3 regions of the Streptomyces sp. NPDC001902 genome follow, and region 2 is predicted to be linked to each of the others. Evidence: predicted binding sites of a transcription regulator. Region 2 holds the regulator's gene; each other region holds the start of a gene.
What was found. Region 2 encodes HrcA, which represses chaperone genes, less so after heat shock. Its sites were predicted from a motif close to TTNGCACTCNGNNNNNCNGAGTGCNAA; they were not measured.
Positions count from the first base shown of each region.

Region 1 (9,733 bases), on a different contig from region 2:
GGCCACACGCACGACCACGATCACGACCATCTCCACGAGCTCAGCAAGGACAACCTCTACTCGTGACCGTCGCCCTGATGTGGGAGGCCCGCGCCGTCGAAGGGCGCGGGCCCGAGCTGCTGGCGTGGGCCCGCGAACGGACGCTGTCCCCGGCCCCGCTGCGCCGCGAGACCTTCTCCGCCCCCCAGGACCGGGTCCTGGTCATCACCTGGTGGGACGCCCCGTACGACGCGGAGCTGCCCGAGCTGCCCGAGCCCGGCGACGGCCTGGCCCGGCGGGCCGTCCACCGCTGGCGCTTCGAGTCGGTGGGGGACACGGCCTAGCCCCGGGGCGCGGGAGGGCCGGTCGTATGATGAGTCCGGCGTCGATCGCAACCGGGCTTCTGCTCGGCGCCGCCCCCGAGCAGGCGTCCTGCCGGACGACCGGTGTCCGGGAGGCGTTCTCGCAGGTGGCGAAGTACGCGTGACCGATTCCGGCTGTGCCGTCCTCTTCGATCTCGACGGCGTCCTCCTCGACAGCCGGCGGGCGATGCGACAGGCGATCCTCGACGTCGCCCGCGCCGCCTTGGGCGAGCCCGTAGACGAGAGCCGTCTGCCGGCCGGACTCGACCACCTTCCCCATCACGAACTCCTGGCGCGTCTCGGCGTGACCGACGAGGAGACCGTGTTCGGAGCCTCCTGGGAGGACGCGCTCACCCTCGCCACGTGGGGTGCGTCGCCGTTCCCGGGCGCCGTCGGCGTGCTGCGCGACCTCGCGGCCTCCGGTACGGCGATCGGGGTGGTGACCATGCAGCCCGCGAGCCGGGTGACGCGGCTCGTCCCTGCGGAGCTGTCCGCGCACTTCGGCGTGGTGGTCGGATGGGGCGACGCGGCGCCCAAGCCCTCCGGGGAGGGGATCCTGCTCGCGCTCGACCGTCTCGGGGTGCCGCCCGGCCGTGCCTGCTTCGTGGGCGACAGCCCTTCCGACGTCGCCGCCGCGGCGTCCGCCGGGATCCCGTCGATCGGCGCGGTCTGGGGGTACACCGGCCCCGCGCTGGGCAGTTGCGGCCCCACCGTCCTCGCCGGCGCCCTCACCGACGTGCCGGGCGCCGCGCAGCGCCTGCTGCGGCGGACGTAGCGCCTCAGCCGCGGACCGGGCCGCCCACCAGCATGCTCGGGGCGCCCGCGACACGGGTGAGGAAGACCGTGGCCGCGTGGGGGCCCTGGGGCTTGACGCGGCGGCGCACCTCCTCCGGCTCGACGGCCGAGCCGCGCTTCTTGACGGTCAGCACGCCGACCTCGCGTTCGCGCAGCAGGGCCTTGAGCCGCTTGAGGTTGAAGGGCAGCACGTCGGTGATCTCGTAGGCGGTCGCGTACGGCGTCGTGTGCGGCTCGTCCGAGGTGACGTACGCGATGGTCCCGTCGATCAGCCCGCCGCCGACCTGCGCCGCCACGTCGGCCACCATGTGGGCCCGGATGACCGCGCCGTCCGGCTCGTACAGCCAGCGCCCCACGGGGCGCACCTGGGGGTCGGGCAGCCCGGCGGCGGGCAGCGTGGCGCCCGACGGCAGGAGGGTCGCGCGGCGGGCGCCCGGCGCGGTGCCGAACCACAGCACGGCCTCCTTCACGTCGCCGTGGTCGGAGACCCATTCCGCCTCGGCGTCCTCCGGCACGGCCTCGTGCGGGATCCCCGGCGCCACCTTCACGGCGGCCAGCGGCGCCCTCCGCGCCGCCGCCACCGCCCACGACAGCGGCGGGGAGTACGCCTCGGGGTCGAAGATCCTGCCCCGTCCGCCACGCCGGGCGGGGTCGGCGAACACCGCGTCGAAGCCGTCCGTGGGGGTCTGCGTCACATCGGCGCAGCGCACCTCGATCAGGTCGGCCAGCCCCAGCGCCTCGGCGTTCGCCCGCACCACCGCGCAGGTCAGCGGGGAGCGGTCGACCGCCAGCACCTCCACCCCGGCGCGGGCCAGCGGGACGGCGTCCCCGCCGATCCCGCAGCACAGGTCCGCCAGCCGCCGCACCCCGAGCGCGGCGAACCGCTCCGCCCGGTGCCGGGCGACGGAGGCGCGTGTCGACTGCTCGACCCCGTCGGGCGTGAAGTACATCCGGTACGCGTCCTCCCCGAACTTCGCCGCCGCCCGCTGCCGCAGCCGGGCCTGCGTCAGCGCCGCCGCCACCAGCCCGGCGTCGTGCTCCCGCCGCAGCCGTGTCGCGGTCGCCAGTTCGGCGGCGGGGTCGTAGTCCCGCAGGGAGGTCAGCAGCGACTGCCCCTCGTCGGTCAGGAGAGCCGAGAACGCGTCAAGATCCACGCCGTCCATTGTCCCGCGGCACCGGTGCGTGCTGGACTTGCCCGGTACGTGGAGGACGAGGGGGGACGGATGACGGCCGTGCTCAGCACGGAATGGGACTCCTTACGGCAGCGGGCCACGCTGAGCGCCGGAGCACCCGGCGGCGCCGCCCCGGTGGAGCGTGTGGACGCGCGGACCCGGGCGGAACTGCTCGGGCGGCTGCGCTGGGAGGTCCTCCAGGGCGGCGGCCTCTTCCTGGCCTACTCCCAACTGCTCGACGGCGCCGCCTTCGCCGTGCTGCGGCCCGCCGAACTCCTCGACGAGCTCGCGCTGCGCGCCGTCGGCGGCGGGGCGATGATGCCGATCCGGGTCAACGCCCGCGACGCGGACCTGGCGGGGCAGCTCGTCGCACTCCTCTCCCGCGGCTTCCTCTTCTCCTCCCTGCCGCTCCCCGACGACCGGTGCCTGCGCCTGCAGCACGAGCTCGCCGTCCGCGCCGACCCGGCCGCCGCCGCCGCGAGGCTCGCGACGGAGGGTCCGGCCGCCGCGGCGGACCGGCTGCTCGCTGCGACCGGGGTCCTCGGCACCCCGTTGCGGCGGCGCATGGTCACCCGCTGGGACGACTGGCTGCAGGCGGCAGGACGCGGCCAGCTGGAGGTCAGCCCGCTGCGGCCGGCCGACTACGGGGCCGCGTACGCCGTGCAGCCCCCGCCCTCGCCCGGGGCGCTCGCCGGTGACGCGGGACGGGCCGTGCTGGCCGCGTGGACCGGCGGGGAGCTCGACGTGGACGGCATGCCCCACCGCAGCCGCGTGCACGAGCGGCTGGACGCCTTGCTGCACGACCCCGACCCGGACGTGCGGGCCGACGGGCGGACGCTGCGCGAGGCCTTCGACGAGACGTACTACCGGGCGATCGCCGCCGGTGAGGGGTGCGCGCTCGGGGTGAGCGCCACCCGGCACGGCGTACCGCGGGCGGAGGCCGAGGCGCTGGGGGAGCGGACCCAGGTGGTGGCCTGGCCGACCCGCTTCGAGCTGCGGCTCGGGCTGCTGACCGCGGCGCAGTGGCAGCGCTTCACCGACGACGCCGCGGACGCCCTCGCGGCGTGGTGGGAGCGGCAGGACCTCGCCGCGCTCCAGGAGGTCGGCGACCTGCTCGGCGGACGGACCAAGGAGCCCCCGGAAGGCCGCGGGGACGAGGTGCCGGTGACCCGCGTGCGGCGCGTCGCGCGGGCGGTCCGCGGGCTCGGCGCCGAGTCCCTGGCGGCGGGCGGGCTGAGCGCCGCCGCGGGGGTGCTCGGCCAGGGGGCGCTCGGTTCGTTCGCGGCCGGCGCGGCCGGGGCCCTGACGCCCGTGCTCGTCGCCGCCGTGACCGCGGGGCTGCCGCGCCTGCGGGACTACCGGGGCCGGTACGACGTGATGGAGTTCCCGGCGACCCCGCGGGGGGCGGTCTGATGGACGGCGAGGCGGCCCGTACCGGGAGCCGCAAGGCGTACGGCGACGCCGAGGGCGGGCGGTGGTGCGAGGTCCACCTCGACACCTACCGGCTGCCGTCCGGGGCGGAGGTCGAGCTGCACCGGGTCCGGGTCGGCGGCGGTCGCACAGGTGTCGTGGTCCTCGCCCGGCGGGGTGAGGACGTGCTGATGGTCCGTCAGTGGCGGCCTGCGGTGGGACGCTGGGCCTGGGAGCTGCCGCGCGGCTTCGGCGAGGCCGACCCCGCCGCCGATGCGCTGCGCGAGCTCGCCGAGGAGACCGGGCTGGTGGGCTCGGCGGCGACGGTGGTGGCGGTCCTGGACGTCGACTCCGGGCTGCTGGAGAGCCAGGTGGCCGTCGTCGAGGTCGCCGTCGCCGGGGACGCCGTGGCCGGGCCCGGTGCCGTCGCGGACGGCGAGGTCGCCGAGGCGCGCTGGTGGGGCCCGGACGACATCGCGGGGGCGGTCCGCTCGGGCGAGCTGCGCGACGGGTTCACCCTTGCCGCGCTCGGCGCGTGGAGCGCCGTCCGCCGGTGAGCGGCACGGGCGTTCCGGGCCCGGAACCGCGCGTCCGGGCACCCCGTTCCCCCCGGGGGAGCGCGGATCGTGCGGCGCGGCGTTGGCACTCCGCTTGACCGAGTGCTAAGCGCGTCCTAATCTCGGACCTGGCACTCAGCCATGCCGAGTGCCAGAACAAACGCGACGGGCAGGTCCGGCACCCGCGACGACGGGCCTACCAGGTCGCCACCCCAGACAGACACTCCCGTGAGCCCTTTGAAGGGGGAGGTCGGATCGTGACGACCACCAGCACCAAGGTTGCCATCAAGCCGCTCGAGGACCGCATCGTGGTCCAGCCGCTGGATGCCGAGCAGACCACCGCCTCCGGCCTGGTCATCCCGGACACCGCCAAGGAGAAGCCCCAGGAGGGCGTCGTCCTGGCCGTCGGCCCGGGTCGCTTCGAGGACGGCAACCGCATCCCGCTCGACGTCAAGGTCGGCGACATCGTGCTGTACAGCAAGTACGGCGGCACCGAGGTCAAGTACAGCGGCGAGGAGTACCTCGTCCTCTCGGCTCGCGACGTCCTCGCGATCGTCGAGAAGTAAATCCGGCGCCGCTCGTAACCGAGAAATGCCGTGACCACGCCCCGGGCACACCGAGTCCTCGCACGGACCGGGGACCCGGGGCGCGGTCTTTGACGAGAACCCAAAGACGAGGAATTCCGCCGGTATGGCCAAGATCCTGAAGTTCGACGAGGACGCCCGTCGCGCCCTCGAGCGTGGCGTCAACAAGCTCGCCGACACCGTGAAGGTGACGATCGGCCCCAAGGGCCGCAACGTCGTCATCGACAAGAAGTTCGGCGCCCCGACCATCACCAACGACGGTGTGACCATCGCGCGTGAGGTCGAGATCGACGACCCGTACGAGAACCTCGGCGCGCAGCTGGTGAAGGAGGTGGCGACCAAGACCAACGACATCGCGGGTGACGGCACCACCACCGCCACCGTGCTCGCCCAGGCGCTGGTCCGCGAGGGTCTGCGCAACGTCGCCGCCGGCGCCTCCCCGGCCGCCCTGAAGAAGGGCATCGACGCCGCCGTCAAGGCCGTCTCGGACGAGCTGCTCGCGACCGCCCGCCCCATCGAGGGCAAGGACGACGTCGCCGCCGTCGCCGCGCTGTCCGCCCAGGACAAGCAGGTCGGCGAGCTGATCGCCGAGGCGATCGACAAGGTCGGCAAGGACGGTGTCATCACCGTCGAGGAGTCCAACACCTTCGGCTTGGAGCTGGACTTCACCGAGGGCATGGCCTTCGACAAGGGCTACCTGTCGCCGTACTTCGTGACGGACCAGGAGCGCCAGGAGGCCGTCCTGGAGGACCCGTACATCCTCATCACCCAGGGCAAGATCTCCTCCATCCAGGACCTGCTCCCGCTGCTGGAGAAGATCCTGCAGGCCGGTGCCTCCAAGCCGCTGCTGATCATCGCCGAGGACGTCGAGGGCGAGGCCCTGTCGACCCTGGTGGTCAACAAGATCCGCGGCACCTTCAACGCGGTCGCGGTCAAGGCCCCCGGCTTCGGTGACCGCCGCAAGGCCATGCTCGGCGACATCGCCACCCTCACCGGCGGCACCGTCGTCGCCGAGGAGGTCGGCCTCAAGCTCGACCAGGTCGGCCTGGACGTGCTCGGCACCGCCCGCCGCGTGACCGTCACCAAGGACGACACCACCGTCGTCGACGGCGCCGGCGAGTCCTCGGAGATCACCGGCCGGATCAACCAGATCAAGGCCGAGATCGCCTCGACCGACTCCGACTGGGACCGCGAGAAGCTCCAGGAGCGCCTCGCCAAGCTGGCCGGCGGCGTGTGCGTCATCCGCGTCGGCGCGGCCACCGAGGTCGAGCTCAAGGAGAAGAAGCACCGTCTGGAGGACGCCATCTCCGCGACCCGCGCCGCGGTCGAGGAGGGCATCGTCTCCGGTGGTGGCTCCGCGCTCGTCCACGCGGTCAAGGTGCTGGACGACAACCTCGGCAAGACCGGCGACGAGGCCACCGGTGTGGCGGTCGTCCGCCGCGCCGCGGTCGAGCCGCTGCGCTGGATCGCCGAGAACGCCGGCCTGGAGGGCTACGTCATCACCTCCAAGGTCGCCGAGCTGGAGAAGGGCCACGGCTTCAACGCCGCAACCGGCGAGTACGGCGACCTGGTGAAGTCCGGCGTCATCGACCCGGTCAAGGTCACCCGCTCCGCCCTGGAGAACGCCGCCTCCATCGCCTCCCTGCTCCTCACCACCGAGACCCTCGTGGTGGAGAAGAAGGAGGAGGAGCCCGCCGAGGCCGGTCACGGTCACGGCCACGGCCACTCCCACTGAGCTGGACCGCGAAGGCCCCCGTTCCCGGCCGGGAACGGGGGCCTTCGGGCTGTGACGGCCAGGGACGGCCAGGGACGGCCCACGCCGCCTCGACGGCCGGTCTCAGTCGCGGGGGTAGGCCGGACCGAAGCGCCTCCCCGCCTTCGACGAGACGCGGCCGAGCGCCCCGCTCGGCGCCAGCCTGACCGCCGCCACCGCGACCTTGTAGCGGGGGTCGGGCACGCTGAGGGAGCGGCCGCGGGCCAGGTCGCGCAGGGCCGCGGCGACCACCTTGTCGGCGTCCAGCCACGCCCAGGAGGGGATGCCGCCGGTGTCCATCCCGGCCCGCTGGTGGAACTCGGTGCGGACGAAGCCCGGGCACAGCGCCAGCAGCCGCACCCCGGTACCCGCCAGGTCGCGGGCAACGCCCTGGGTGAAGCTGACGACCCACGCCTTGCTGGCCCCGTACGTGCCGCGCGGCACGAAGGCCGCCACCGAGGCCACGTTGATCACGAAGCCGCGCCCGCGCTCCCGCATGGCACCGGTCGCGGCGCCGGTCAACCGCAGCACGGCCTCGCAGTGCACCTTGAGCATGGTCAGCTCGTCGGCCATCGGCACGTCGCCGAAGCCGCCCCGGTTGCCGAAGCCCGCGTTGTTGACCAGCACGTCGACCGGGCGTTCGCGGTCGCGGAGCCGTGCCTCGACCGTCTCGATGCCCTTGTCCGCCGACAGGTCGGCGGGCAGCACCTCGACGGTCACCCCGTACGCGCGCCGCAGGTCCTGCGCGCACTCCTCCAGCCGCTGCTCGTCGCGGGCGACCAGGACGAGGGCGTGACCGTCCCCCGCCAGCCGGCGCGCGAACGCCGCGCCGATCCCCGCGGTGGCTCCCGTGATCAGTGAAGTCGTCATGCCCCGCAGGCTAGTGAGCCCCCGTACGTCCGTGGGCCGCGGCGCGCACGTCCTGCGGGAGCGCGTCCGCCGCCAGCAACCGGGGGAGCAGCGCGGGCTCCAGGGTGACCGCGCGGAAGGTCAGCGCGACGGTGACCTCGTGGTCCGGGCGGTGGACGACCTCGACCCGGTCGCCCGCCCGGACCTCCCCGGGTTCGGCGACCCGGAGGTAGGCACCGGGCAGCGCGGCGCGGGTGAACGTCTTGATCCAGCCGCCCTGTTCCAGCCAGCCCTGGAACGTGGCGCAGGGGATCCGGGGGCAGGACACCTCCAGGACGGCGCCGCCCGGTCCGCCGATCCGCCAGCGTTCCCCGATCAGGGCCTGGTTGACGTCCAGCCCCGAGGTGGTCAGGTTCTCCCCGAACATGCCGTTGCGCAGTGGCAGGTCGAGTTCGCGTTCCCAGGTGTCGAGGTCCTCGCGTGCGTAGGCGTAGACCGCCTGGTCGGTACCGCCGTGGTGCGCCACGTCGTACACCCGGTCGCCGGCGAGGCCGACCGCGCCGGTGCCCTTGGGGCCCGGTGCGGTCACCGCCACCGGGCCCGGCACCGGGAGCTTGTCGATGCCGGTCGTCCCGCTGGTCTTCCACGGGTTCGGACGGGGCCGGCCCACGTTCACCGAGAGCAGCTTCATCCCGTGACCGTACGGCTCCCGCCCTGCACCCGGCGAGGTCTTTTCCGGCGACCGGCGCCGGACGCCGGGGACTAGGGCGGGTCTGAGAAATAGCGCCCTAGCCTGCGAGCACCCGGAGCAGCCGGTCGACGTCCGCCTCGGTGTTGTACAGGTGGAAGGCCGCCCGCAGGTTCCCCGCGCGGGCCGAGACGCGGATGCCCGCGGCGGCCAGCCGCTCCGCCGCGTCGCCCAGGCCCGGGACGGCCACGATCGCCGAGGCCTGCGCGCCGGAGGGCACCGGCTTGTGGCCGAGCCGCAGCAGGCCCGCCCGGAAGCGCTCGGCCAGCGCGACGTCGTGGGCGCCGATGGCCTCGACGCCCAGCTCCTCGACGAGCCCCAGCGAGGCCGCCCCGGCCAGGTACGGCAGCAGCGGCGGCATCACGTCGAACCGCCGGGCGGAACGCGCGAGGTGCGCGACCGGCCCGTAGCAGTCGCCCCAGGGGTCCTCGGCCGCGTACCAGCCGGCGAAGTGCGGCGACAGCCCGTCCTCGGCGCCCTCCCGCACGGTCAGGAAGGACACCCCGCGCGGGGCGAGCAGCCACTTGTAGCCGCCGCACACGACGTAGTCGAGGCCGTCCGCGCGCAGCGGGAGCCAGCCGACCGCCTGGGTGGCGTCGACGAGCACGCGCGCCCCGTGCCGCGACGCGGCCTCGCGGACCGCCGCGAGGTCGGCGACCCGGCCGTCCGCGGACTGCACCGCGCTGACCGCGACGAGGCCGGTGGTGGGACGTACGGCGTCGGCGAGCGCCTCCAGGGGCACGGTGCGCATCACGACGTCGGCGCGGGAGGCGAAGGGGTTGACCAGCGAGCTGAAGTCGCCGTCGGCCAGTACGACTTCGGCCCCGGCGGGGAGGGCCGCGGCGATCATGCCGACGTGCGTGGTGACCGAGGAGCCGACCGCGACGCGGTCGGCGGCGACCCCGGTGAGGCGGGCGTAGGCGGCGCGGGCGGCGCCCAGGACGCGCTCGTCGCGCACCCAGTCGTCGGTGCCGTCGGACCAGGCGGCCACGGCGGTGCGCAGCGCCTCGACGGAGCGGAGCGGGCCGATGCCCGAGGAGGCGGTGTTGAGGTAGGTGATCCCGGCGTCCAGCGCGAATTCCCCGGCGATGTCCATGGTTCCTCAGCCTGCGCCCCGGCCTGCCCAAAGTCCATCATCGATCACTGAACGCCACCCCCAAGGAACGCTTGTGCTCGGGGCGTGTTCGAGGCCCGCCACCTCCGTGTGCTGTGCGCCGTGGCCCGTACCGGCTCGCTGTCGGGCGCCGCGCGGGAACTGGGCTGCGCCCAGCCGGCGGTCAGCCAGCAGATGAAGGCGCTGGAGCTCGCCGCGGGCACCCCGCTGCTGGTCCGCGGCGGGCGGACCACCCGGCTGACCGAGGCGGGCGAGGCGCCGGCCCGGCACGCGAGCGGCATCCCGGCCGCCGCGGAGGAGGAGGTCGCGGCCATCGGGGGCCTGCGCGCCGGGCGGGTGCGGCTGGTGTCGTTCCCGAGCGCGGGGCCGTCCCTGGTCCCCACCGCGCCGGCCGCGATGCGCGCCGCGCA
Region 1 covers NZ_JBIATA010000047.1:3,110-12,842, forward strand. The annotation lists gene tsaD (tRNA (adenosine(37)-N6)-threonylcarbamoyltransferase complex transferase subunit TsaD) at 1-66, shown strand, start outside; gene ACFYYN_RS41945 (hypothetical protein) at 63-323, shown strand; gene ACFYYN_RS41950 (HAD family hydrolase) at 463-1,116, shown strand; gene ACFYYN_RS41955 (THUMP-like domain-containing protein) at 1,121-2,299, opposite strand; gene ACFYYN_RS41960 (hypothetical protein) at 2,360-3,721, shown strand; gene ACFYYN_RS41965 (NUDIX domain-containing protein) at 3,721-4,275, shown strand; gene groES (co-chaperone GroES) at 4,533-4,841, shown strand; gene groL (chaperonin GroEL) at 4,966-6,594, shown strand; gene ACFYYN_RS41980 (SDR family NAD(P)-dependent oxidoreductase) at 6,697-7,482, opposite strand; gene ACFYYN_RS41985 (MOSC domain-containing protein) at 7,493-8,152, opposite strand; gene ACFYYN_RS41990 (aminotransferase class V-fold PLP-dependent enzyme) at 8,250-9,305, opposite strand; gene ACFYYN_RS41995 (LysR family transcriptional regulator) at 9,390-9,733, shown strand, end outside.
Region 1: groES (co-chaperone GroES) is a predicted target of HrcA. The motif match lies at 4,358-4,384, and genes of this name have one in related genera.

Region 2 (9,733 bases):
ACTCGTGACGAACGCGGTCATCCACGCCGGCACCACGGTCGAGCTGCTCTGCCGGCTGGAGAGCGCGGCACCCGGCGCACGCGAGGACGGCGGCCTCGTCGTCGAGGTCTCCGACCACCACCCCGCCCGGGTCGTCCGCGACCGGGCCGAACTCGCCCGCGAGGGCCGGGACGGCGGGCGCGGCCTGCAGCTCGTCTCCGCGCTCTCCGAGGAGTGGGGCATCACCTACCGGCGCGACCTCAAGACCATCTGGTGCCGGCTGGCCGCCGCCCGCGGACCCGGGGAGACGCTGCCGCCGGCGCCCGAGGCCGAGCGAGCCCTGCTGCGCGGACTGCGCGCCACCGAGATCCTCGCGCCCATGGCGCACCGCCTCCCGCGGCGGTACGACAGCGAGTGGATCAACCGTGGTTCGCTCTCCTTCCTCGCCGAGGCCTCCGACCTGCTGGCCGGGCAGCTCGACGAGGACATGGTCGCCTCCCTCGCCGGGCAGCTGCTGGTGCCCCGGCTCGCCGACTGGTGCGCCGTCTGGCTCACCGGGGACGGGCCCGAGGGCTCCGAGCCGCGCCTGGCGCGCGTCTGGCACGCGGCGGAGGGCCGCATCGACGCGCTCCGCATGGTGCTGGAGAAGGAACCGCCGCCGCCCGGCTCCCGCCCCGGCGCAGTGCCCTGGCCGTGGCCAGCCGTCGCCCACGGCGTGGAAGCGGTCGGCGCGGCCCTCGCCTGCCCCCTGGTCACCGGGGGCCGCCGGCACGGCACGCTGCTCCTCGGACGCACGGGGCTGATGCGCTTCCCCGACGAGGTCATCGGTCTCATCGAGGACTTCGCGCGCCGCGTCGCCCTCGCGGTGGGCACCGCCCGCCAGTACACGCGGCAGGCCATGATCAGCCGGGTCCTGCAGCGCGGCCTGCTGCCCGCGGGGCTCGGCGCGGTGCCGGGCGTCGACACGGCCGTCGTCTACGAGCCCACGCGTGCCGACGTCGTCGGCGGCGACTTCTACGACCTCTTCCCCGCGGGCGGCGGCCGCTGGTGCTTCGCCCTCGGCGACGTCCAGGGCCACGGCCCCGAGGCCGCCGCGGTCACCGGCCTCGCCCGGCCCGTCATGCGGCTCCTCGCGCGCGAGGGGTACGGCGTCGCGGAGGTCCTCGACCGGCTCAACCGCGCGCTGTCGGACGAGGCCGCGGCCGCCACGCTCGGCGACGCGCTCGGGCCGGGGTGGGACGCGGGGCCGCGCTTCCTGTCCCTGCTGTACGGGGAGATCGTCCCGGAGGGTCCGGACGGGCCGCAGGGGGCGGGGGAGGGCGCGGCGGGCGGTGGTGCGGGTGGCGGTGCCCTGTGCACGTTGGCCAGCGCCGGGCACCCCCTTCCGCTGCTCCTCACGGGAGGCGGCGCGGTACGGCCCGCGGCGGCGCCGCAGATACTGCTCGGGATCACGGACGACGCGCGGTACCGCAGCGAATCGTTCCGGCTGGCCCCCGGGGACACGCTGCTGTGCGTCACGGACGGGGTGACGGAGCGGCGGAACGGGAGCCGTCAGTTCGACGACGACGACGGACTCGCGGCCGTGCTCGCGGCGTGCGCCGGGCTGGGGGCGGCGGGGGTGGCGGAGCGGGTCCGGCGGGCGGTGCACGAGTACGACGTGGCGCCGCCGGATGATGATCTCGCGGTGCTTGTGCTTCAGGCCCAGTGAGAGTGCGTTCGCCGTGTGCGGGGGGTGCCCCTTGCGGCCCGTTGTTGTGTGCGGCGCCGTTGCGGTTGCGGTTTCTCCCCCGCCCTCCTGCCCTCCCCCAGCCCCCGGCCGGGGGGACCCCCACCTCGGCGCTCGCGGCGCTGCCCTACATCGTCGGGCGCCGCGTGCTCCGCTCGTCTCCCCACAGCCTTCGGCCGGGGGGACCCCCATGGGGGCACCCCGGCACACCCCCTCCGGTTATCGGGGCGACTATTGAGATTCCTGGCGTGATGGCGCCCGGCGCAGCGCCTTGAACTGCGTCGACGGTCGACGCGAGCGCGACATCCCGCCGAGATCATCAGTAACGGCCGGTAGGGGTCAGAAGGCGGTCCGGGGTCCGCCGCAAGTGCCTTTCCAGAACCCCCACCGGCCGTCACGCGCCCTTTCGACGGGAGGGGGTGTGGCGGGGTGCGCCCGGAAGCGACGAGCGGGGGACCCGGCACCGAATATTGCAGGGGTAAACCGCGAGCGCTGAGGACGTGCGCCGGCGCGGCACCGACCCCAACCCAACAGTGCGCAGGCCCGCACTGACCGCGCCGGGCAATCGGGCGGGCGGCGGGGAAACCGCCCGCCGCAGGCGCAAACAACCCGCACGCAACAGCCGGCCGCGAGGGGCACCGCAGGGCGGCGGCGGAGCCCGCGCGGGGGATGGCGGACAATGGGACGCATGCCATCCGTACTGCCCGACGGGGAGCCCATGCCTGAGGACGGCGCGCTCCCGCCGACCGCCCTGCGCGGCGCGGAGTCCCGCCCGCTGGGGTTCTACCTGCACGTCCCGTACTGCGCGACCCGCTGCGGCTACTGCGACTTCAACACCTACACCGCCGCCGAGCTGCGCGGCACCGGCGGCGTGCTCGCCTCCCGGGAGAACTACGCGGACACCCTGGTCGACGAGATCCGGCTGGCCCGCAAGGTGCTGGGTGACGACCCCCGCCGCGTGGAGACCGTGTTCGTGGGCGGCGGGACCCCCACCCTGTTGCCGGCCGCGGACCTGGCCCGGATGCTGGGGGCCATCCGTGACGAGTTCGGCCTGGCGGAGGGCGCGGAGGTCACGACGGAGGCGAACCCGGAGTCCGTGGACCCGGCGTACCTGGAGGAACTGCGGGCCGGGGGGTACACGCGGGTCTCGTTCGGGATGCAGAGCGCCCGGCCGCACGTGCTGCAGGTGCTGGACCGGCGGCACACGCCCGGCCGTCCGGAGCAGTGCGTGGCGGAGGCGCGGGCGGCGGGGTTCGAGCACGTCAACCTCGACCTGATCTACGGCACGCCCGGGGAGTCGGACGAGGACTGGCGGGCGTCGCTGGACGCCGCGATCGGCGCGGGGCCGGACCACGTGTCGGCGTACGCGCTGATCGTGGAGGAGGGCACGCAGCTGGCGCGCAGGATCCGGCGGGGCGAGGTGCCGATGACGGACGACGACGTGCACGCGGACCGCTACCTGATCGCGGAGGAGCGCCTGGCGGCGGCCGGCTACGGCTGGTACGAGGTGTCGAACTGGGCGACCTCGGACGCGGCCCGGTGCCGCCACAACGAGCTGTACTGGACCGGCGCGGACTGGTGGGGCGCCGGGCCGGGCGCGCACAGCCACGTGGGCGGGGTGCGGTGGTGGAACGTCAAGCACCCGGCGGCGTACGCGGCGGCGCTCGCGGAAGGCCGCAGTCCCGGGGCGGGCCGTGAGGTGCTGGCGGCGGAGGACCGCCGTGTGGAGCGGATCCTGCTGGAGCTGAGGCTGTCCGACGGCTGCCCGCTCGACCTGCTGGCCCCGGCGGGTGCCGGGGCCGCGGAGCTCGCCGTGAGGGACGGCCTCCTGGAGGCCGGTCCTTACCGCGAGGGCCGCGCCGTCCTCACCCTGCGCGGCCGCCTGCTCGCCGACGCCGTCGTCAGGGACCTGGTCGACTGACTCAGCCCGGGGCCGTGACGAAGTCGATCAGTTCCTCCACGCGGCCCAGCAGTTCCGGCTGCAGGTCCCGGTAGGAGTGGACGGCGCCCAGGATGCGCTGCCAGGCGGCGCCGGTGTTCTCCGGCCAGCCCAGGGCGCGGCACACGCCGGTCTTCCAGTCCTGGCCGCGGGGGACGGCCGGCCAGGCGGGGATGCCGACGGAGGAGGGCTTCACGGCCTCCCAGACGTCGATGTAGGGGTGGCCGGCGACCAGGACGTGCTCGCCGGTGACCTCCGCGGCGATGCGGGACTCCTTGCTGCCCGGGACGAGGTGGTCCACGAGGACGCCGAGGCGGGCGTCCGGGCCGGGGGCGAAGGAGGCGACGATGGCCGGGAGGTCGTCGACGCCGTCCAGGTACTCGACGACGACGCCCTCGACGCGCAGGTCGTCGCCCCAGACGCGTTCGACCAGTTCCGCGTCGTGGCGGCCCTCGACGTAGATCCGGCCGGCGCGGGCGACCCGGGCGCGGGCGCCGGGGACCGCGAGGGAGCCGGAGGCGGTCAGCCGGGGGCCGGTCGCGGGGGCGGCGGCGGAGGGGCGTACGAGGGTGACCACGCGGCCCTCCAGGAGGAAGCCGCGGGGCGTCATCGGGAACACGCGGTGCTTGCCGAAGCGGTCCTCCAGGGTGACCGTCGGGCCCTCGGCGGTCTTCTCGCAGCGGACGACCGCGCCGCAGTAGCCGGTGGACACCTCCTCCACCACCAGGTCCCGTTCGGCCGCGACCTCGGGTGCGGGCGTGGCGGGACGCTTCCACGGCGGGGTGAGGTCGGGGTCGTAGTTGCGGCTGCGCATGCCAGGGATCGTATCCGCGCGGGCCGGCGCTCAGGCGGATCCGAACCGGGCGGAGAGCGCGTCCCGTTGGGCGCGGACGAAGCGGGCGTCGACGACGGCGCCGTGGCCCGGCACGTACAGCGCGGTCTCGCCGCCCAGCCGCAGCAGCCGGTCCAGGGTCGCGGGCCAGGAGTGCGGGGCGGCGTCGGGGCCGGCCTGGGGCTCGCCGGACTCCTCGACGAGGTCCCCGCAGAAGACCACGGCCGGCGTGCCCGGCACGACCACCACCAGGTCGTGGGTGGTGTGGCCCTCACCCGGGTGGACCAGCAGGACCTGGCGGTCGCCGCCGAGGTCGAGCTCGTAGGAGCCGTCCACGAGGTGGCCGGGGCGTACGAGGGCGTCCGCGGCCCGTGCGGACTCGGCCTTGCCGGCGCCGTGCTCGACCGCGTCCAGGCCCAGCGAGAAGCGCTCGCGGTCGAGGTAGGCGTCGAGGGTCATCTCCCCGAAGACCTGGACGCCCTCGAAGGCGGCGGCGCCGAAGACGTGGTCGAAGTGGCCGTGGGTGAATGCGATGTGCGTCACGTCCCGCCCGGTCAGTTCGCGCACCTCCCGGCGCAGTCCGGCACCCTCGGGGACCGAGGAACCCGTGTCGACCAGCAGCACGCCCTCGTCGCCGACGACGACCCCGACGGTCACGTCGAGGAAGGGCAGCCGCCGCCGCGCCACCCCCGGTGCGAGCTGCTCCCAGCCGCCGGGGGAGTCCGGTGCGGTCGGTGTGGTCTCCACAACGCGACGGTATCCCCGCGGGACGCCTCTCGCCCGCTACGGTGGCCGGTCAAGGACGCCCCCGGGCCGGACCCGTGGACGGCCCTTGCCGAGGTCTTGCCACCCCGCCGTACACTGACTTGGGGAAAACTGGCACTCAGGGAAGAGGAGTGCCAGGCCACGGGGGCGACACGACCCGCACGGTGACCGAGCGACTGGAGGTGCGCGATGCTCAGCGAACGACGGCTCGAAGTGCTGCGTGCCATCGTCCAGGACTACGTGGGCACCGAGGAGCCGGTCGGCTCGAAGGCGCTCACCGAGCGGCACGCCCTCGGCGTCTCCCCGGCCACCGTCCGCAACGACATGGCCGTGCTGGAGGACGAGGGCTACATCCAGCAGCCCCACACCAGCGCGGGCCGCGTGCCGACCGACAAGGGCTACCGGCTCTTCGTCGACCGGCTCACCAGCGTCAAGCCCCTGTCCGGCGCCGAGCGCCGGGCCATCCAGAACTTCCTGGACGGCGCCGTCGACCTCGACGACGTGGTGGCCCGCACGGTCCGGCTGCTGGCGCAGCTGACCCGGCAGGTCGCGATCGTCCAGTACCCGTCGCTCACCCGCTCGACCGTGCGCCACGTCGAGCTGCTCGCGCTCGCCCCGGCCCGGATCATGCTCGTGCTGATCACGGACACCGGACGGGTGGAGCAGCGGCTGGTGGACGCCCCGGCGCCGGTCGGCGAGACCGTCCTGGCCGACCTGCGCGCCCGGCTGAACAGCAGGGTGGTGGGACGCCGGTTCAGCGACGTCCCGCCGCTGGTGCAGGAGCTCCCCGAGGGCTTCGAGCCCGACGACCGGCCCTCCGTCCAGGTGGTCCTCGCCACACTGCTGGAGACCCTGGTCGAGGAGACCGAGGAGCGGATCATGCTCGGCGGCACGGCCAACCTGACCCGCTTCGGGCACGACTTCCCGCTGACGATCCGCCCGGTGCTGGAGGCGCTCGAGGAGCAGGTGGTGCTCCTCAAGCTGCTGGGCGAGGCCAAGGACTCGGGCGTGACGGTGAGAATCGGTCACGAGAACTTCCATGAGGGCCTGAACTCCACATCGGTCGTCTCCGTCGGCTACGGTTCGGGCGACGAGGCGGTGGCGAAACTCGGCGTGGTCGGACCGACCCGCATGGACTACCCCGGAACGATGGGAGCGGTACGCGCAGTGGCACGTTACGTCGGACAGATCCTGGCGGAGTCGTAGTGGCCACGGACTATTACGCCGTGCTCGGCGTACGCCGCGACGCAAGCCCGGACGAGATCAAGAAGGCCTTCCGCCGTCTTGCGCGCGAGCTGCACCCGGACGTCAATCCGGACCCGAAGACCCAGGAGCGGTTCAAGGAGATCAACGCCGCCTACGAGGTGCTCTCGGACCCGCAGAAGAAGCAGGTCTACGACCTCGGCGGCGACCCGCTGTCGGCCAACGGCGGCGGCGCGGGCGCAGGCGCGGGCTTCGGCCAGGGCTTCGGCAACTTCAGCGACATCATGGACGCCTTCTTCGGGACGGCGTCCCAGCGCGGTCCGCGCTCGCGCACACGGCGCGGCCAGGACGCGATGATCCGGCTGGAGATCGAGCTGGACGAGGCGGCCTTCGGCACGACCAAGGACATCCAGGTCGACACGGCCATCATCTGCAACACCTGCCACGGCGAGGGCGCGGCCCCGGGCACGACCGCGCAGACGTGTGACATGTGCCGCGGCCGCGGTGAGGTCTCGCAGGTCACGCGGTCCTTCCTGGGCCAGGTCATGACCTCCCGGCCGTGCCCCCAGTGCCAGGGCTTCGGCACCGTCGTCCCCACCCCGTGCCCGGAGTGCGCGGGCGACGGCCGGATCCGGTCGCGGCGCACGCTCACGGTCAAGATCCCGGCCGGTGTCGACAACGGCACCCGCATCCAGCTCGCGGGCGAGGGCGAGGTCGGCCCCGGCGGCGGCCCCGCCGGCGATCTGTACGTCGAGATCCGCGAGCTGCCGCACCAGGTCTTCCAGCGGCGCGGCGACGACCTGCACTGCACCGTCACCATCCCGATGACGGCCGCGGCGCTGGGCACCAAGGTCCCGCTGGAGACCCTGGACGGGCTGGAGGAGATCGACATCAGGCCCGGGACGCAGTCCGGCCAGTCGATCCCGCTCCACCAGCGCGGCATCACCCACCTGCGGGGCGGTGGCCGGGGCGACCTCATCGTGCACGTCGAGGTCCAGACCCCGGGCAAGCTCGACCCGGAGCAGGAGGAGCTGGTGCGCCGCCTGGCGAAGCTGCGCGGCGAGGAACGGCCCATGGGGCAGTTCCAGCCGGGCCAGCAGGGCCTGTTCTCCCGCCTGAAGGACGCGTTCAACGGGCGTTAGCACGACACGGCCGGGCCGACGGGGCCCGGCCGCCCACCGGCCCGCGGTCCGGGGTGGACACCCTGGACCGCGGGCCGTCGCGTGCCGTGAAACGATGGCCGCATGGCCGCCCTGACCCACCGCTCCCCGAGGACCGCGCCGTGACCGCACCCGTCTTCGTCGTCGAACCCGGAGCGCTGGGCACGGACCGCATCACCCTCTCCGGCCCCGAAGGGCGGCACGCGGTGTCCGTGCGCCGGCTGCGGGTCGGCGAGGAGATCGTGCTCACCGACGGCCTGGGACGCGGCGCGTACGGCACGGTGGCGGCCGTCGACGGCAAGGACACGCTCGAGGTCGCCGTCGCCGACGTCCGCGAGGAGGCCGAGCCCCGCCCGCGGATCACCGTCGTCCAGGCGCTGCCCAAGGGCGACCGCGGGGAACTCGCCGTCGAGACCATGACCGAGGTCGGCGTCGACGCGGTCGTGCCGTGGGCCGCCGCGCGCTGCATCACCCAGTGGAAGGGCGAGCGCGGCGCCAAGTCCCTGGCCAAGTGGCGTTCCACCGCCCGCGAGGCCGCCAAGCAGGCCCGGCGCCTGAGGTTCCCCGAGGTCGCCGAGATGATGACGACCCGTCAGGTCGCCGGGCTGCTGTCCGGTGCGGCGTTCGCCGCGGTCCTCCACGAGGAGGGCTCCGAGCCGCTCGCCGCGGCCCCGCTGCCGCCCGAGGGTGACGTCGTGCTCGTCGTCGGCCCCGAGGGCGGGGTCTCCCCGGAGGAGCTCGACGCCTTCGCCGCGGCCGGTGCCAAGCCGTACCGACTCGGCGCCAGTGTCCTGCGCACCTCCACCGCCGGCGTCGCCGCGACCGCCCTCCTGCTCGGCCGCACCGGGCGCTGGGGCTGAGGCGGCCGCCGGGCCGGAATCCCCCCCGGCGGGCAATGAGATCGAAAACCCCTGACCAGCAGGGCGCCGGGTGGTTAGTGTGACGACGTGACGCAGCCGCAGCCTTCGCACCCCGCGTACCTCCGCTTCCCGCACCTGCACGGTGACCTGATCACCTTCACCGCCGAGGACGACGTCTGGGCCGCCCCGCTGGACGGCGCCGGCCGGGCCTGGCGGGTCAGCGCGGACAACATGCCCGTCGGCCATCCGCGGTTCTCCCCCGACGGGGCGCTCATCGCGTGGACCTCCACGCGGGACGGCGCACCCGAGGTGCACGTCGCGGCCACCGACGGCGGGCCGTCGAAACGCCTGACGTACTGGGGCAGCGGCCGCACCTCCGTGCGCGGCTGGACGCCCGGCGGCGACGTACTGGCCATCAGCACGTCCGGGCAGGCGTCGCTGCGCCGCAGCTGGGCGCGGGCGATCCCGGTCGACGGCGGTCCCGCGTCGACGCTGCCGTACGGGCCGGTCGGCGACGTCGCCCACGGGCCGGACGGGGCCGTGCTGCTGCTGTCGGCCACGATGGGCCGCGAGGCCGCGGCCTGGAAGCGCTACCGGGGCGGCACCGCGGGCAAGCTGTGGATCGACCGCACCGGCGACGGGGAGTTCGAGCGGATCCACGCCGGCCTGGACGGCAACCTGGAGTGCGCGATGTGGGTGGGGGAGAGGATCGCCTTCCTCTCCGACCACGAGGGCGTCGGCGCGCTCTACTCCAGCCTCCCCGACGGCGGCGACCTGCGCCGGCACACCGCCGTGGAGGACGGCGGCTTCTACGCGCGGCAGGCCGCCACCGACGGCACCCGCGTCGTCTACACCAGCACCGGCCGGCTGTTCCTGCTGGACGACCTCGACGGCGCGCAGGCCCGCCCGGTCGAGGTACGCCTCGGCGGCCAGCGTGCCGACCTGCAGCCGCACCCGGTCCACGCGGCCCACCACCTCGGCGACGCCCGGCCCGACCACACCGGCCGTGGCAGCGCGGTGGAGATCCGCGGCACCACGCACTGGGTCACCCACCGCGGCGGCCCGGCGCGGGCGTTGTCCGCCGAGCCGGGGGTGCGCACGCGGCTGCCGCGGGTGTTCGGCGGCGAGGGCGACCAGCAGGTCGTCTGGGTCACCGACGCCGAGGGCGAGGACGCGCTGGAGATCGCCCCCGCGGCGGGCTCCGGCACGACCGCGCCCCGCAGGCTGGCCGCGGGGCGGCTCGGCCGGGTCCTGTCCATGAGCGTCTCC
Region 2 covers NZ_JBIATA010000042.1:2,185-11,917, reverse strand. The annotation lists gene ACFYYN_RS40510 (SpoIIE family protein phosphatase) at 1-1,687, shown strand, start outside; gene hemW (radical SAM family heme chaperone HemW) at 2,394-3,626, shown strand; gene ACFYYN_RS40500 (DUF3097 domain-containing protein) at 3,628-4,458, opposite strand; gene ACFYYN_RS40495 (MBL fold metallo-hydrolase) at 4,489-5,223, opposite strand; gene hrcA (heat-inducible transcriptional repressor HrcA) at 5,431-6,447, shown strand; gene dnaJ (molecular chaperone DnaJ) at 6,447-7,586, shown strand; gene ACFYYN_RS40480 (16S rRNA (uracil(1498)-N(3))-methyltransferase) at 7,727-8,464, shown strand; gene ACFYYN_RS40475 (S41 family peptidase) at 8,552-9,733, shown strand, end outside.

Region 3 (9,733 bases), on a different contig from region 2:
GCGCGAGCGGAGCAGCTGCGGCACCAGCGCCAGGTGGTAGTCCTGCACCAGGACGGCCGCGCCCTGGCCCGCCTCGTCGGCCAGCGCGTCGGCGAAGGCGGCGTTGTACGCCACGTACGCCGCCCACTGCTCGCGGAAGTCCTCGTCGAAGACGGGTTCCAGCGGGGTCTGGAACAGCATGTGGTGGATGAACCACAGCACCGAGTTGGCGATGCCGTTGTAGGCCGACGCGAAGGTGTCCGCCGGGATGTCCAGCATCCGTACGTGCTGGCCGCCGGTGTCGGCGGTGGGCAGCCGGCCCGTGCCCCCGGAACTGCGCAGGACGGCGGCCCGGTCCCCCTCGCCGAGCGCCGCGCAGACCCAGACGGCGTCCGCGTCCGGCCCGATCGCGCTCAGGCCCGACACGAGTCCGCCGCCGCCGCGGCGGGCGGTGAGCGTGCCGTCCTCGCGGAGGCTGTACGACACGGGGCCGCGGTTGGACGCGACCAGTACGCGCGCGGCATGCGATGCGACCATGCGGCCAGCCTAGCCACGCATCCCCGGCCGCAAACGTACGAGCTAGCCCAGCCGGGGGTTTCCGGCCGTGACCTGTTGCGGGTCGCCGCGGGTTCGGCCTGGGGGGTTGCGGGCAGTCGTCCCGCTGGGCGGGACGGGTGGGCGCACCCCACCCACCGGCGTGCACACGCCGACGACACCCGCGGTACCGCACAGGCGCGGCGCCGTCGGGGGTTTGTGCCTACCCGTTCCGCCTGGCGGCGGACCGCCTGCCCACAAACCCCGGGTCAGGCGTCACGCCACCGCGCGGTGGGCGTATTCGGGGACCGTCCGCATCGGGGGGCGCTCATCCGTCGCGACCTCGTGGACGCGGGGCTCGAAACCGCCGTCCGGGGAGCGGTCGAACTGCGTGAGGACGGGCCGCACGAGATGGCCCCTGGCCAAGCGGATCTGCGCCGTCCGGTAGATCGCCGCGGCCATGCGGCCCAGTGCCTGGCCGTCCTGGTGCCGGTGGTGCCGGACCCCCACGTCGACCTGGGCCAGCGCGTCGAGCCCGACCGTGTTGAGCGCGTCCACCAGCAGCCCGAGCTCGACCCCGTACCCGACGGGGAACGGCAGCCGCTCCAGCAGCGAGCGGCGCGCCGCGTACTCGCCGCCCAGCGGCTGGACGAAACCCGCCAGCTGCGGCCAGTGCAGGTTGAGCAGCGGCCGCGCCACCAGCTCCGTCACCCGGCCCCCGCCGGCCGGGACCACCGTGCCGCCGGTCTCCAGGGGCCGGTCGTACATCGCCTTGACCAGCTGCACGTCCGGGTCCGTGAGCAGCGGCCCGACGATCCCCGACACGAACCGCGCGTCGAACTCGCGCAGGTCGGAGTCGACGAAGCAGACGATCTCCCCGCGCGTCACGAGCAGCGAGCGCCACAGGACCTCGCCCTTGCCGGGCAGCGCGGGCAGCCGCGGGAGCACCTCGTCCCGGTGGACGACGACCGCGCCCGCGGCCGCGGCGACCTCGGCCGTGCGGTCGGTCGACCCGGAGTCCAGCACGACGAGTTCGTCGACCAGCGGCACCGCCTCGCTCATCAGCTCGCGGCGGATCGTCCCGACGATCGCCCCGACCGTGGCCTCCTCGTCGAGGGCGGGCAGCACGACGCTGACCGTGCCGCGCGCGCCCGCGGCGCGCTTGGCGGCGAGCAGTTGCGGCAGGGGCCTGTGGTCGGCGGTCCAGGACCGCCGCTGCAGCCAGCCGGCCACCTCGTCGAGCACCGGGTTGCTCCGTTTCTGCCCGTCTCGCAGGACGGACGGCCCATGACCAGGTTCGAGGTCGTCGGTTACAGTCTTGAACACGAGGCATGACCATCGTATGTCCGCGGTGATCGCGCCCCGTCCGACAAATGCCCGGGCCCTGCGCCCGGTGCCATACCGCTCATCCAGAGGGGCAGAGGGAACGGCCCGTTGAAGCCCCGGCAACCCTCCCGCCGACCGCGAGGTCCAGGTGGGGAAGGTGCCAATTCCGTCTCGCGGCGAAATGCGCCGTGAGGAAGATGAGGAGAAAGGGCCTCGCCTGACATGGCTGCGCAGACCGTTGCACCCGCGTCCACCGATTCCGCCTTCGGCCCCGCGTCCGCGCTCTCCTGCCGCGAGTGCGGTGAGCGTTTCCCGCTGGAACCCATCTTCGCCTGCGAGGTCTGTTTCGGGCCGCTCGAAGTGGCGTACGACCTCCCGGGCGGCGACCCCGAGACCCTCCGCAAGCGGATCGAGTCCGGGCCGGACAACATCTGGCGCTACGCGCCGCTGCTGCCCGTCCCCGCGGACGTGGCCTCCAAGCCCAACCTCAACCCGGGCTTCACCAAGCTGGTCAAGGCGGACAACCTCGCCCGCGAACTGGGCGTCACCGGCGGCCTGCACGTCAAGGACGACTCCGGCAACCCGACCCACTCCTTCAAGGACCGGGTCGTCGCCATCGCCCTGGAGGCCGCCCGCACCTTCGGCCTCACCACCCTGTCCTGCTCCTCCACCGGCAACCTGGCCGGCGCCGTGGGCGCCGCGGCCGCCCGGGCCGGCTTCCACTCGTGCGTGTTCATCCCGCACGACCTGGAGGAGGGCAAGGTCGTCATGGCCGCGGTCTACGGCGGCGAGCTGGTCGGCATCGAGGGCACCTACGACGACGTCAACCGCTTCTGCAGCGAGCTGATCGGCGACCCGATCGGCGAGGGCTGGGGCTTCGTCAACGTCAACCTGCGCCCCTACTACGGCGAGGGCTCCAAGACGCTCGCGTACGAGATCTGCGAGCAGCTGGGCTGGCGCCTGCCGGACAACATCGTCATCCCGATCGCCTCGGGCTCGCAGCTGACGAAGATCGACAAGGGGCTGCGGGAGCTGATCAAGCTCGGCCTGGTGGAGGAGAAGCCCTACCGCATCTACGGGGCGCAGGCCGAGGGCTGCTCCCCGGTCTCGACCGCCTTCAAGGCCGGCCACGACGTGGTGCGCCCGCAGAAGCCGAACACGATCGCCAAGTCGCTGGCCATCGGCAACCCGGCCGACGGCCCGTACGTGCTGGACATCGCCCGCCGCACGGGCGGCGCCGTCGAGGACGTCACCGACGAGCAGGTGGTGGACGCCATCCAGCTGCTCGCCCGGACCGAGGGGATCTTCGCCGAGACGGCCGGCGGCGTGACGGTCGGCGTGCTGCGCAAGCTCATCGAGAACGGGCAGCTCGACCCGGCCGGTGAGACCGTCGTCCTCAACACCGGCGACGGCCTCAAGACGCTGGACGCCGTCGCACCGACCTCCCGCCCCACGGCCACCATCCGCCCGAGCCTCGACGCGTTCCGCGCCGCAGGCCTGGCGGGCTGACCCCGACCGCACCGGCCGACCCAGACTGAAGGTGAACCCAGCATCATGAGCGCTACCGTCCGCATCCCGACCATCCTCCGCACCTACACCGGCGGCCGTGCCGAGGTCCCCGCCGAGGGCGGCACCCTGGCCGAGGTCATCGACTCGCTGGAGCAGAGCCACCCCGGCATCTCCGCGCGGGTCCTGGACGACACGGGCAAGCTGCGCCGTTTCGTGAACGTCTACGTCAACGACGACGACGTCCGCTTCTCCGAGGGTCTGCAGACCACGGTGGGCGAGGGCGCGTCCGTCTCGATCATCCCGGCGGTCGCCGGAGGCTGCTGAGCCGCACGGCCCGCGGGCGACAGGGGGTGCCGGGGACCACCCGCACCCCCTGTGTGCGGAGCGGTAGTTGAAGGCCTGTACAGTTGCCCTCGACGGCTCGCAACTCCCTGCAACGCTCTGCGCAACCCCTCTTCCCCGGGGTGGCCTTGTCGACGATTTATCGCCAAATTCACGTCGCGTTTGTCGCGTTGGCCGCTTATGTCCGGTCCGAGTTGCCCCGGATTATTCGCCGATCAGGCTCTTCTTCCGATTCTCCGTGCCCGGAATTCTCGTCCGATTGACCTGTTGCAGACAGCGTCCGGGCAGATACATTCAGCCGCGGTCGACGCGTTCCGGCGCACGCCCCCTTGGCTGTAGGGGGTGAGGTCTGACCCGGGTCCGCGAGGTGCGGGTCTGCGAAGGGCCAGCAATAGGGGAGTTAGGAATGGCTCAGGGCACCGTCAAGTGGTTCAACGCGGAGAAGGGCTACGGCTTCATCGCGGTCGACGGTGGTGCGGACGTCTTCGTGCACTACAGCGCGATCCAGATGGACGGCTACCGCACCCTCGAGGAAGGTCAGCGGGTCGAGTTCGAGATCTCGCAGGGCCAGAAGGGGCCGCAGGCGGACATGGTCCGTCTCGCAGCCGGCTGACGCGCCGCGCATCGGCCACGGAGCACTTTCGCGTACGGCCGCTCAAACGTACGCGTCGAGGCCCGCCCCCGCACGGGGGCGGGCCTTCGTGCTGTCCGGGGCGGCCGCGGACCCGACCTGCGGGTTGTCCACGACCCCGGCCAAGCGGCTTGCACTCTCCTGGGGCGAGTGCTAATCATTGGCGTTAGCACTCTGACGTTGAGAGTGACAAAGGACCGAGTGGGTGAGGCCCGCTCGACCGTCGTAAAGGAACCGGCGGGAGGGCAGGCCGTCCGTCGCGGGCGCCGGCACGGTCCTGGAGTAATCCTTCCCCGCAGCCCTGTGCCGCGGGGGGACCCCAAGTCCGGGAGGACCACTTCACATGGCCAAGATCATCGCGTTCGACGAGGAGGCACGGCGCGGTCTCGAGCGCGGGATGAACCAGCTCGCCGACGCCGTCAAGGTCACCCTTGGCCCCAAGGGCCGCAACGTCGTCCTCGAGAAGAAGTGGGGCGCCCCCACGATCACCAACGATGGTGTGTCCATCGCCAAGGAGATCGAGCTCGAGGACCCGTACGAGAAGATCGGCGCCGAGCTGGTCAAGGAGGTCGCGAAGAAGACGGACGACGTCGCCGGTGACGGCACGACGACCGCGACCGTCCTCGCCCAGGCGCTGGTCCGCGAGGGCCTGCGCAACGTCGCCGCCGGCGCCAACCCGATGGCGCTCAAGCGCGGCATCGAGAAGGCCGTCGAGGCCGTCTCCGCCGCCCTGCTGGAGCAGGCGAAGGACGTGGAGACCAAGGAGCAGATCGCCTCCACCGCCTCCATCTCCGCCGCCGACCCGCAGATCGGCGAGCTCATCGCCGAGGCGATGGACAAGGTCGGCAAGGAAGGCGTCATCACCGTCGAGGAGTCCCAGACCTTCGGTCTGGAGCTGGAGCTCACCGAGGGCATGCGCTTCGACAAGGGCTACATCTCGGCGTACTTCGCCACCGACCTGGAGCGTATGGAGACGTCCTTCGACGACCCGTACATCCTGATCGTCAACTCCAAGATCTCCTCGGTCAAGGACCTGCTCCCGCTGCTGGAGAAGGTCATGCAGTCCGGCAAGCCGCTGCTGATCATCGCCGAGGACGTCGACGGCGAGGCGCTGTCGACCCTGGTCGTCAACAAGATCCGCGGCACCTTCAAGTCCGTCGCGGTCAAGGCCCCGGGCTTCGGCGACCGCCGCAAGGCCATGCTCGGTGACATCGCCATCCTCACCGGTGGCACCGTCATCTCCGAGGAGGTCGGCCTCAAGCTGGAGAACGCCGGTCTCGACCTGCTCGGCCGCGCCCGCAAGGTCGTCGTCACCAAGGACGAGACCACGATCGTGGACGGCGCCGGCGACCAGGACCAGATCCAGGGCCGCGTCAACCAGATCCGTGCCGAGATCGAGAACAGCGACTCGGACTACGACCGCGAGAAGCTCCAGGAGCGTCTGGCGAAGCTGGCCGGCGGCGTGGCCGTCATCAAGGCCGGTGCCGCCACCGAGGTCGAGCTCAAGGAGCGCAAGCACCGCATCGAGGACGCGGTGCGCAACGCCAAGGCCGCCGTCGAGGAGGGCATCGTCGCCGGTGGTGGCGTGGCCCTGCTCCAGGCGTCCAACGTCTTCGAGAAGCTCGAGCTCGACGGCGACGAGGCCACCGGTGCCGCGATCGTGAAGCTGGCCCTGGAGGCCCCGCTGAAGCAGATCGCCGTCAACGCCGGCCTCGAGGGTGGCGTCGTGGTGGAGAAGGTGCGCAACCTGACCCCGGGCCACGGCCTCAACGCCGCCACGGGCGAGTACGTCGACCTGATCGGCGAGGGCATCATCGACCCCGCCAAGGTCACGCGCTCCGCGCTGCAGAACGCGGCCTCCATCGCCGCGCTCTTCCTCACCACCGAGGCCGTCATCGCCGACAAGCCGGAGAAGGCCGCTGCGCCGGCCGGCGGCGGCATGCCCGGCGGTGACATGGACTTCTGATCCTCCGGGATCAGGACTCCGCACCACGGCAGAAGACCGAGGGCGGTACCCCACGCGGGGTACCGCCCTCGGGCGTTTCCGGCTGCCGCCCGGTCACGGGACGGCGACCGGTGCGTCGAGCAGATCGCGCCAGGTGCGCACCGCCTCGGCGTCGACCGGCCCGGCCCAGCCGCCGGGGCGGACCGCGCCCCCGACGTGGAAGGCGTCGATGCCGCCCGCGAGCAGCCGCGGCAGGTGCTCCGCGCGGAGCCCGCCGCCCACCATGAGCTGGGGCTCGCCGGGACGGCCCGCCTCCGCCAGCAGATGGCCGAGCCCGGCGTCCACCCCGCGCGCGGAGCCCGCCGTGAGGAAGGTGTCCAGCCCGGGCAGCCCGCGCACCGCCGAGCGCACGCCCTCCCGGTCGGCGGAGTGGTCGATGGCACGGTGGAAGGTCCAGCGGGCACCGGAACCGATCGCGTCGACCAGCAGGCGCACGGCGGCCAGGTCCGGCGCGCCCGACGCGTCGAGGAACCCGAGCACGAACTCGTCGGCGCCCTCGCCGCGCAGCGCCGCGGCGGCGGCGCAGAGCGCGTCCGTCTCGCGGGTGCCCCCCACGGCGAAGTCGGCGCGGGCCCGCAGCATCACCCGGACCGGGATGTCCACCGCGGCCCGGACGGCGGCGAAGGTCTCCAGGGACGGCGTCAGGCCGTCCGCGGCCATGTCCGTGACCAGTTCGAGGCGGTCCGCGCCGCCCGTCCGGGCCGCGAGGGCGTCGTCGGCGTCGAGCGCGATCACTTCGAAAATTGGTCTAGACATATCTCTAGGGTGTCACATGCCCGCAGGTGCCCGCGACCCCCCGTACCGCACAATGACCTTCATGGCTGACACCGCACCCGAAACCGGCTCCGCCCTCCTCGCCCGCTGGTGCGACCTGCTGCGCCGCTGCCAGACGGAGTCCGTCGACCCGGTGCCGTACGGCAAGGACCTGATCGCCCGCTGGGCCGAGCCGCACCGCCGCTACCACACCACCACCCACCTCACCGCCGTCCTCGACCACGTCGAGGCCCTCGCCGGGCACGCCGAGGACCCGGACGCCGTGCTGCTCGCCGCCTGGTTCCACGACGCCGTCTACCGGCCCGACCGCTCGGAGAACGAGGAGCGCAGTGCCCGGCTCGCCGAACGCGCGCTCCCCGAGGCCGGGGTCCCGGACGCGATCACCGCCGAGGTCGCCCGCCTGGTCCGGCTCACCGTCACCCACCATCCCGCCGAGGGCGACCGGGACGGCGAGGTCCTCAGCGACGCCGACCTGGCCGTCCTCGCCGGCGACCCCACCGCCTACGCCGAGTACGCGGCCGCCGTCCGCGAGGAGTACGGCTTCGTCCCCGACGACGCCTTCCGCGCCGGCCGCGCCGACGTCCTGCGCCAGCTCCTGCGGCTGCCCCGGCTGTTCCGCACGCCGGAGGCGTACGGGCGCTGGGAGGCCACCGCCCGGCGCAACCTCACCACCGAGCTGGAACTGCTCGCCCCCGGCGACGTGGACGACGCCCGTCGATGACTGCGGCGCGAACCGATGACTCCGGTGCGCGCGGGCGGTCTTGTCCGTGCGGGGAGCCGCCCGCGGCACGCGACGAAGGGGTACGACAGCGATGACCGACGACACGCAGGTGCAGGCCGCCGTCGCGGCCGAGTTCAGGGACCTGGCCGACCTGCTCGACGGGGCCCCCGCCGCGTGGTGGGACACCCCCTCGCTCTGCGAGGGCTGGCGGGTGCGCGAGGTCGTGGCGCACATGACGATGGCGGCGCGCTACTCGCAGGAGGCGTTCATGGCGCTCCTCGCCGAGCACGGCTTCGACTTCACCCGGCTGTCCGACGCCGTCGCCGAGCGGGACGGCGCACTGCCCACCGGGGAACTGGTCGGCTGTCTGCGCTCCGAGGTGATGGGGCGGTGGCAGCCACCGGGCGGCGGTGCCCACGGCGCGCTCAACCACGTGGTGATCCACGGGCTGGACATCACCGTGCCGCTCGGCACGGGGCGCCGCGTCCCGGGGGAGACCCTCGGCATCCTCCTCGACGACCTCACCGCGGGCGGTGGGCACGCGCACTTCGGCGTCGCCGTCGAGGGCCGGCTGCTGCGGGCCACCGACCAGGACTGGTCTTACGGTTCCGGCCCGGAACTGCGGGGCACCGGCGAGGACCTGGCCCTGGCGATGTGCGGGCGCCGGCTCCCCGCCGGCCGGCTGGAGGGCGAGCCGCTGTGAGCGGGGCCGGGTCGATGCACCTAGGCCGTGTCGTCACATGAACTCCCCCAGCTCCGTTGGGGGTGCCCCCACCGCCCGAAGGGCGGGCCCAGCGGCTCCCCCAGCTCCGCTGGGGCCCCCAGGTGCGGTGCATCGCAAGGCGGAGAGCCGTCCTCGTGGTGGGCTACTCGGACGATGCGACGACTCCCCCGGGCCGGAGGCTGGGGGAGTGCCGTGCCTGGGGGCACCTCCCAGCGCCAGCGGGGGGAGCGGCGCGGGGTGGGGGCACCCCCGGCCGAAGGTTGGGGGAGGGCATGTGACGACACCGCCTAGGTCCTGCCGGCCTCACCCTGGGGGGACCTGCGCTTGGGGCGGCGCAGGCCGGCCTCGGTGAGGTGGCGCAGCAGTTCCTTGCTGCCGACCTCGACGGCGCCCGCGGCGACGGCCGAGGCGTAGCGCTCGCTGGGGACGTCGTAGTGGTCGGCGTCGAAGGCGCGGCGGGGGGCGCCGATGGCGGCGGCGAAGGCGTGGAGCTCCTCGTACGAGGTGTCGCTCACCATGTGGGACCACATGCGGCCGTGGCCCGGCCAGGTCGGCGGGTCGATGTAGACGGTCACGTCAGCGGGGCCCGCCGAGGGTCGCGGACAGGCCGCCCACGGGGGCGACGGCCTCGCCGAGCGACTCGCACACCCAGTGCGGGTCGGGGCCGAGTTCGGGCTCCACGTCGAGGGCGTGCGGGTCGGCGCAGCGAGGGCAGAGCGGCCAGCGGCCCATGCGTTCGAGCAGGGCGTCCTTGACGTCCTGGGCGACCAGCCCCGCGACGAACGCGGCGCCGTCGGGCCACTGCTCCACCCACCAGCGGCGCTGGGAGACGGCGTCCTCGACGAGCGAGACGATGTGTGCGTCGGCGACGCCGGTCGCGGTCAGGTCGGCGAGGACGAGCGCGCGGGCGCTGTGCAGGGCCGCCTCCAGGCCGGCGGAGGAACCGGGTGCGTCAGGATCCATGGCCCCCATTGTGGACCAACCGCCGCGCAGGCGTCCTTGACGCCGTCAGGAGGTGAAAATAGCTTTCGTCCGTGGCCGAGAAGATGAAGGAAACCTTCAACACGGGTGGGCTGGCCGCCAAGGTCAGGACCATGGCCCCGTCCATGACCCGGTCGATGCAGCGGGTCGCGGAGGCCGTGGCCGCGGACCCGGCGGGCTGCTCCCGGCTCACCGTGACGGCGCTCG
Region 3 covers NZ_JBIATA010000001.1:545,396-555,128, forward strand. The annotation lists gene ACFYYN_RS02565 (alpha,alpha-trehalose-phosphate synthase (UDP-forming)) at 1-516, opposite strand, end outside; gene ACFYYN_RS02570 (glucosyl-3-phosphoglycerate synthase) at 790-1,758, opposite strand; SAM riboswitch class I at 1,916-2,043, shown strand; gene thrC (threonine synthase) at 2,062-3,348, shown strand; gene ACFYYN_RS02580 (ubiquitin-like small modifier protein 1) at 3,394-3,672, shown strand; gene ACFYYN_RS02585 (cold-shock protein) at 4,097-4,303, shown strand; gene groL (chaperonin GroEL) at 4,665-6,287, shown strand; gene ACFYYN_RS02595 (copper homeostasis protein CutC) at 6,381-7,082, opposite strand; gene ACFYYN_RS02600 (HD domain-containing protein) at 7,135-7,821, shown strand; gene ACFYYN_RS02605 (maleylpyruvate isomerase family mycothiol-dependent enzyme) at 7,913-8,524, shown strand; gene ACFYYN_RS02610 (DUF4031 domain-containing protein) at 8,833-9,120, opposite strand; gene ACFYYN_RS02615 (DUF8819 family protein) at 9,122-9,508, opposite strand; gene ACFYYN_RS02620 (MurR/RpiR family transcriptional regulator) at 9,592-9,733, shown strand, end outside.
Region 3: groL (chaperonin GroEL) is a predicted target of HrcA. The motif match lies at 4,452-4,478, and genes of this name have one in related genera.